2 regions of the Cryobacterium sp. TMT2-4 genome follow, and region 2 is predicted to be linked to the other one. Evidence: riboswitches for the same ligand, from Rfam matches in the RefSeq annotation. Region 2 holds a riboswitch; the other holds the start of a gene.
The links. Region 2 has a riboswitch for thiamine pyrophosphate ahead of E3O54_RS03055 (ECF transporter S component). Riboswitches for the same ligand answer to the same signal wherever they lie in the genome.
Positions count from the first base shown of each region.

Region 1 (4,038 bases), on a different contig from region 2:
CGCCTTCTCGGCGCAGCCCGGCGAATTCGTTGCCGTGATCGGTCCTAGCGGATGCGGGAAGAGCACCATGTTCAACATCATGGCCGGCCTGGAGACGGCCAATTCCGGCGAGGTCTTGGTCGACGGGGATGTCGTCACCGGTCAACACGAACACTTCGCATACATGCCGCAGAAGGATTTGTTGTTCCCGTGGCGCAGCATTCTGGAGAACACTTCCCTCGGCCTCGAGGTTGCGGGGGAAACCAAGAAGACTGCCCGAGCACGGGCGGGCAGTTTTTTCGCGGCCTTCGGCCTGTCCGGTTTTGAAGATGCACATCCTTACGAACTCTCCGGGGGCATGCGCCAGCGCGCGGCCTTGCTGCGCACCGTGGTGCAGGGCAGAGATGTCCTGTTGCTGGACGAGCCGTTCGGGGCCTTGGACTCTCTCACCCGAACCGACATGCAGTCCTGGTTGCAGGGGGTGTGGTCTCAGAACGCCTGGACTGCGGTGCTGATCACCCACGACATCCGTGAGGCGATTTACCTCGCCGACCGGGTGGTCGTCCTCAGCGCGCGGCCGGCATCCGTGCGGCTGAACCTGACCATTGACCTGCCCCGGCCGCGCGAGGTGTCGATGACCACCTCGGCAGAGTTCGCCGGATACGAACGCACGCTCCTGGCGACCCTGCACGAGGAAACTCTCCCGCCCAGAGGACCCTAAACCGCAGCGCCGACCGTGGGGCGTTCCAGCCCCAGGTGCCCACGCAAGGTATCCGCGGTATAGCAGGTGCGGAACAGACCGCGCCGTTGCAACACAGGGATCACCCGGTCCACGAACTCATCCAATGATTCCGGCAGCAGCGGCGGCATCACATTGAAGCCGTCCGCGGCACCGGAACGAAACCACAACTCGATTTGGTCGGCGATCTGCTCCGGCGTTCCGACCATGGTGCAATGCCCACCGCCGGCGGCGAGCCGGCCCAGCAACTGCCTTACCGTGGGCTGCTCAGCCTGGATAATTCGTAGGATGGTCGCATACCGACCCTGCGGCCCAGTGAAGCCGGCCAGCGGCGGCAGCGGCGGCACCGGCGCATCCAAATCCCAGGTACTGCAATCCTGTTGCACGAACGTTCCCAGCTGCGCGAGCGACTGCTCGGTCGGCAGGAGGGCATCGACCTCCGCTTGCTTCGCCCGCGCCTGCGCCTGTGTGGACCCCACATAAGTGACGAGACCGGGCATGATCAACACCGCATCCGGATCGCGTTTGGCTACGGCAATGCGCCGTTTCATATCCTGGTAGTACTCCTGTCCGCTGGCGAGGTCATATGCCACCGCATAGATACCTTCGGCATAACGGGCGGCCAGCTCCCGGCCAGGGACGGAGGCGCCGGCCTGAAACAGCACCGGTCGACCTTGCGGCGGGCGCGGCACCGTCAGCGGGCCATCCACCCGGAAGTGTTCACCGGAGTGGCCGATCGCTCGCACCCGGGCCGGGTCAGATAGAGACCTCCGCGGTCCAGGATCAGAGCATCGTCCTCCCACGAATCCCACAATTTCAGCGCCACCTCGATGAACTCGGCCGCCCGGCTATAGCGCTGATCGTGGGAGGGCAGCATGTCCATTCCATGGTTGCGGGCTTCGGCGTCAAACATGGAGGTCACCACGTTCCAGCCGATGCGCCCTTTACTGATGTGATCCAGGGATGCAAGCATGCGCGCAGCGTGGAAAGGGGTGTAAAAGGTCGCCGAGACGGTGCTGACCAGCCCGATCCGGCTCGTCGCCCGCGCCATCGCTGCCATCGCCGTCAGCGGCTCAAGAAACCACCGCGGGCCGGTACTCACATCGCCGACGGCTTGCCCGTCGGCGAAGAAAACGGCGTCAAAGAGGCCACGTTCGGCGCTTCGGGCGAGCCGTTCGTAGAAACTGATGTCTCCTAACTCTTCGATGGGCGACTGCGGCCGCCGCCAGGCGGCGCCGTGGTGGCCACAACCCATGAGGAACGCATTGAAGTGAAGCTGGCGCGGGGCTGACATGACCGGCGCGGCCCTAGTTAGTTCATCACCAGGCCGCCGTCGACTATCAGGTTCTGCCCGGTGACCGACCGCGCCCAGGGGGAGGCGAAAAAAAGTACCGCATCCGCAAATTCGGCCGGGGTTGTCACCTTGCGTAGCGGGGTGGAGGCGGCGATGAAGTCGAACACGTCCTCGGGGGTGGCCGCGCTGGCATCCGTGGTGCGCAGCAGCCCGCCGGAGACCATGTTCACGGCGATGTTGTGCAGGCCGAGGTCCGAGGCAAGGGTGCGGGTCAGGGAGAGCATGGCGGCCTTGGCGGCAGTGTAGTCGTGGTAAGGCACCACCGGGTTTTGGAAAAGGTTGGTGCCGATGTTGATGATGCGGCCGAACCCGGCCTCGCGCATGCCGGCCAGTGCCTGCTGGGTCGTGTTCAGGGCACCGCGGACACTGCCGGAGAACTGCGTCTCGAACTCGTTCCAGCTGATGACGGCAGCGCCGGAGCGGGCATCGCCGTTGAAGCTGAAATCGGCCAACGCGTTATTGACCACCGTTGTCACGGTGGAGCCAAAATGTGCCTGAGCCTGCGTGAGCATTGCCGCGACCTGGGCCGGTTCGGTGACGTCGGCCCGTACGGCAAGAGCATGTTCAGGCCCATAGCCGGCAGCCAGGGTTTCCGCCGCTGCGGCGCTGTTGTGATAGTTGATGACCACCCGGGCGCCCTGCGCCGCGAAAGCGTGCACGATGCTTTTACCCAGGCCGCGTGCACCGCCGGTGACCAGGACAATCTGTTCTGCTATTCGCATGATTTTCTTCACCTTGGGTATGGCGAAAGGACCAGATCCGGCACCAATGCGGTGCACGTAATTCTCCGTGACATCCCTTCGCTAGTTCGAACTAGATCAGGTTCAACGGGTGTCATCTCAGCCGACCGTCATGCAGTCGGCACCCCGTGTCGCTGGAGACGAGTATACGCAACGGCCTGGTACTTGGGAATTTGCGTCCTAAACTCAGAGACTGCCGGGCTGGTCGACTTTGTAAGATCGCTGTCGTCATTTGTGAGTCCATCGGCTCCGACAGCTCACGCGTATATCGCGGCCTTAAGACTGCTCGTGAATTCACGGACGCCGCGATGACGTCGTGGTTGTTTGTGACGGTTTGGGTGTTGAATCTCTCGCCGCCATCTCAGACCCCAAGCATAGGATGAATCCTCTCGCCGTTGCCCTGCACGACAACATCCGGGGTGCGTGCGCATTCTGTGTGGCATCCCACGGGACGCGGTCAAGGCCGGTGGGTGGCCGCTGCTTAGGGAGTACAACGGCGACGCCAGTATCCGTAATCTCGTAGTCGAGGGCTACCAGATCCTCAATTTCTAAGCACTACGCCCGACCTTCTACCCTGATGTGAATTGGAGTTTTCATGGCCCTGACAGTTCTTCTTGACCTTCGCCTAAAACCAGAGGCCGTTCTCGGGGCGGAGGCCATGCTGCGAGACATTTTGGTCGGAACCCGTGCATTTGAGGGGTGCCTGGGTGTTGATGTGTTGCTTGATTGCGATGATCCCGCCCACATGATCTTGCTGGAGCGGTGGGCGTCGGCCGACGCTGACGCGGCATATCGTCACTGGCGCGCGGGTGCGGGTGCGACCGATCTGGGCTCATTGCTGGCCAGTACCCCCCAAATCTCCATGTTTGAGATCGCCAGCGACATCTGACCGGGCACTACGGCGCATGCCCGAGATCATGCTCATGTCCCCGGTTGTGCGCCGTGATGTGTTCCCGGTTGGGGAACTGGGCCAGGTAAGCCGCCTACACTCGGCGCAGTTGCGGGTTAGCCCGCACACAACGCTCAGTCGGCCATGTATCACGCAGTTTGAAATGATGTCGTGGTGGCAAAGTCGGATACGACCATCCTGGTTGAGGGCAACCAGTACTTCCCGACTGAGTCGTAAAAGTCTGCGTACTTCTCCGGCGAAGAAATTCTTCGCCAATAGATCCCTCTCGCTGGCGTCGCAAAAGATGTCGGTATCTTCATCCCAACGCTGCATCGGT
Region 1 is NZ_SOGE01000046.1:62,658-66,695, forward strand. Features, by position in the region: gene E3O54_RS16015 (ABC transporter ATP-binding protein) at 1-700, shown strand, start outside; partial or broken gene E3O54_RS16020 (LLM class flavin-dependent oxidoreductase) at 697-2,012, opposite strand; gene E3O54_RS16025 (3-oxoacyl-ACP reductase) at 2,030-2,794, opposite strand; TPP riboswitch at 2,851-2,951, opposite strand; gene E3O54_RS17205 (hypothetical protein) at 3,236-3,364, shown strand; gene E3O54_RS16035 (putative quinol monooxygenase) at 3,408-3,701, shown strand.
Region 1: it holds a riboswitch for thiamine pyrophosphate, as region 2 does, so the genes downstream of both, E3O54_RS16025 (3-oxoacyl-ACP reductase) here and E3O54_RS03055 (ECF transporter S component) in region 2, are expected to answer to the same signal.

Region 2 (4,038 bases):
CCCGCCGAACCGCTCGTCGCGAGCCGGATCGGCCCCGAACACGTCTGGGACGCCGTCGTTGTCGGCGTCGAGCGCCTCTTTGGCGGCGATGCGCCCGTAGTGCCGGTTGCGGCTCCGCAGCACCACGGTCGCGAGTAGTGCCGCCAGCAGCGAACCGGTCAGGATAGCCACCTTGGCGTGTTCGTCGTGCGGACTACCCTGCCCGAAAGCCAGCTCGCTGATCAGCAGCGACACCGTGAAGCCGACACCGGCGAGCATGGCGACGCCGATCACATCCACCCAGGCCAGGTCCGGGTCAAGGGCGCCCCGGGTGGTCTTGGTGACCAGCCAGGTGGCGAGCATGATGCCAACCGGCTTGCCCACCACCAGGGCGACGACGATTCCGATCGCGACCGGGTCGGTGAGGGCCGTTGTCAGGCCTGACACGCCGCCGATCGTGACCCCGGCGGAGAAGAACGCGAACACCGGCACGGCGAAACCGGCCGAGAGCGGGCGGATGCGGTGCTCGAGGTTCTGCGCCAGGCCCGGGCCGGCGTCGGGTCCGCCGCCACGTCGGCTGCGCAGCACGGGCACGGCGAAGCCGAGCAGCACTCCGGCCACCGTGGCGTGGATGCCGGAGCCGTGCACGAGAACCCAGGTGGCGAGGCCGAGCGGCAGCAGAACGGCGCCCGCGGCCCACCTGGTGGTGCCGAACAGATAGGAGTGCGTATGCGCCAGAAAGGCGAAGAGGCTCAGCGGCACGATGGCGAGCAGCAGCAGAACAGGCTGGAGGTCGCCGGAATAGAAGAAGGCGATGATGGCGATGGCGAGCAGGTCGTCGACCACGGCCAGGGTCAGCAGGAAGATGCGCAGAGCGCTGGGCAGTTTGGAGCCGATCACGGCGAGCACGGCCACGGCGAAGGCGATGTCGGTGGCGGTGGGGATGGCCCAGCCTCGTAACATTTCCGGCCCCGAGCTGAACACGATCGCGGTGAAGATCACAGCCGGAACGATAACGCCGCCGACGGCCGCGGCGACCGGGACGACCGCGCGGCTGAAGGTTCGCAGATCGCCGGCGACGAACTCACGCTTGAGTTCGAGCCCGGCAATGAAGAAGAAGATCGCCAGGAGTCCGTCGGCGGCCCACGCGCCGAGGCTCAGATTGAGGTGCCACGGCTCGTAGCCGATCTGAAAGTCCCGCACCGCATAGTAGAAATCGGACGCCCCGGTGTTGGCCAGGGTCAGCGCGAGAACCGTCGCCACCAGCAGGAGAGCGCCGCCCACGGTCTCTTTGCGCAGGATCGTCGAGACGTGCAGGTACTCGGGATAGCTGCTGCGGCGAAAGACGTTAAGTTTCGGGGTGGGAGGAAGAGGTGATGGTTTCGGCATGGACGAGCCTCAGTCAATCAGGATTTTGTGGCACACGGACATTGCTGTCGACCAGACTTCCCGACACACCACGTCGAGCGTACCGCGTTCGGGCGGTCAACGCCGCCCGCGCCAGCTACACCGCCAGCGTCCCAGCCGCTGGCGGGAGCCCGGCCCTTCCCGCCAACTGCGGGGGATGTGCCAGGGTCCGCGCACGGGTAGCCCGCGTCGCATCCGTCGTCGCCGCAAAATGAAGTGGCGCAGCAACAGAAGCAACAGCCCGGCGAGGATCAGGAGAACGGTGAACGTCATTCGCGCCCGACAGTGATGCGGGGGCGAGGCGAGGACTCCATCCCGCGAGTCTAGGCCGAGGTCTATACTTGAATCGAACACGGGAGTCCGGTCAACCGGGCTGAGAGGAAGCTTCTGAAGCTTCGACCGTCGAACCTGATCTGGATCATGCCAGCGCAGGGAGGCAAATTTTCTCGTTCCCGTGCCCTGGAACCATCTACGGAAAGGGCACGACCAGTGCACGCTACAACAACTCTTCTCACCTCCACCACGTCCCGCCAGCCGCGTAACTTCCGGTGGCGGGTCGTCGACATCGTCATCGCCAGTGTCATCGGCGTGGCCAGCGGGCTCATCTTCGTCGTCTGGAACCAGGCGTACAACCCGCTCAGCGGCCTGCTCACCCCGCTGCTGCCGGGCCTGCAGGCTCTCCTGGGCGGCGGATGGCTGTTCGCCGGCGTACTCGGCGGCCTCATCATCCGCAAACCCGGCGCCGCGCTCTACACCGAGCTGCTGGCGGCGGTCGTGTCGACTCTGGTCGGCGGCACCGCCTGGGGAGCCACCATCCTGGTCTCCGGCCTGGTGCAGGGTCTCGGCGCGGAGCTGGTCTTCGCGCTGTTCTTCTACGCCAACTACCGCCTCGTCGTGGCCCTGCTCGCCGGCGCGGGTGCCGGCCTTGCCCTCGCCGTCAACGACCTGTTGCTCTGGTACCCCGGATCGGCCGTTCCCTTCATCACCATCTACACCGCCTCCTCGATCGTCTCCGGCATTGTCGTGGCCGGACTGCTGTCCTGGCTGGCCATGCGTGGCCTCGCCCGCACCGGGGCACTGTCGCGGTTCGCCGCCGGGCGATCGAACCGCACCCAGGTCTAGGGGGACGGCGATGACACCGGCAGCAGCGGCATCCGTCTCGGGAGCGTCCGTCGTGGCCCGCGGCTGGGGATGGCGGCATGCCGGGCGGCGGGGCTGGGCCGTCAACGGCCTCGACCTGAGAATCGAGCCGGGCGAGCGCGTGCTGCTGCTCGGCGCCTCCGGGGCCGGCAAATCCACTCTGCTGCACGCCCTCGCCGGGGTTCTCGGCGGCGACGAGGAGGGCGAGCAGCGCGGTCAGCTGCTTGTAAACGGCGCCGAGCCGACCGCAGCGCGCGGCCAGGCCGGGCTGCTGCTGCAGGACCCTGACTCCCAGGTGATCCTGGCGCGGGTGGGCGACGACGTCGCCTTCGGCTGCGAGAACCTTGGGGTGCCCCGCGAAGAGATCTGGCGCCGGGTGAGCGACGCCCTGGACATGGTCGGCCTGAACCTGCCGCTCAGCCATCCGACGTCGTCGCTGTCGGGTGGACAGAAGCAGCGCCTCGCCCTCGCTGGGGTGCTGGCGATGCGGCCGGGGCTGCTGCTGCTCGACGAACCCACAGCGAATCTCGACCCTGGAGGCGTGCTGGATGTGCGCGATTCCGTTGCCCGCGTGCTCGAGAACTCCGCGGCGACGTTCATCGTGATCGAACATCGGGTCGCCGTCTGGCAGAACCTTGTGAACCGGGTGATCGTGCTCGACGCGGCCGGGGGAGTGCTGGCCGACGGCCATCCCGACGACGTGCTGACCAGTCAGGGGGAACGGCTCGCGGCCGAGGGTGTCTGGGTGCCCGGGCGGGGCAACGGCCTGACTGCATCGCGGCGCGAGACCAGCTCGGCGTCGGCGCCCGGCTCGGTCCCTCTGCTCCGCACGCCCGGCCTCGCGGTCGCGCGCACGCGCGCCGACGTGCTCGCCCGGGACATCGACCTCACGGTGCACGCCGGCACCGCTCTGGCAGTCACCGGACCGAACGGCGCCGGCAAATCGACCCTGATGCTCACCCTCGCCGGCCTGCTGAAACCGGCCGGGGGAGCGGTTCTCGCGAGCCCGGAGTTCGCCGGCGGGGCCGACGAGGAACCGATCCGCTGGAAGTCCCGCCAGCTGCTCACCCGCATCGGCACCGTGTTCCAGAGCCCGGAGCACCAGTTCGTGGCCGCCACCGTGCGGGCCGAACTCGCCGTAGGGCCGCGCGCCCTCAAACGGCCGGAGGCGAACATCAATGCCCGGGTCGACGAGGTGCTGCAGCGCCTGCGCCTGGACCACCTGGCCGAGGCGAACCCGTTCACCCTCTCCGGCGGAGAGAAACGTCGGCTGTCGGTGGGCACCGTGCTGGCCACCCAGCCACGACTGCTCATGCTCGACGAGCCCACCTTCGGCCAGGACCTGCGCACCTGGCGGGAGATCGTGGCCCTGCTCGACGAACTCCTGCGGGAGGGCACCGCGGTGGTCGCCGTCTCGCACGACACCGACTTCGTGGTCGCCCTGGCTGACCGGGAGTACCATCTGGCCGGGCGGGCCGGCCGCAGCGTCACGCCGCGGGCGGCGGTGTCCCG
Region 2 is NZ_SOGE01000012.1:28,271-32,308, forward strand. Features, by position in the region: gene nhaA (Na+/H+ antiporter NhaA) at 1-1,368, opposite strand, end outside; TPP riboswitch at 1,729-1,838, shown strand; gene E3O54_RS03055 (ECF transporter S component) at 1,876-2,508, shown strand; gene E3O54_RS03060 (ABC transporter ATP-binding protein) at 2,519-4,038, shown strand, end outside.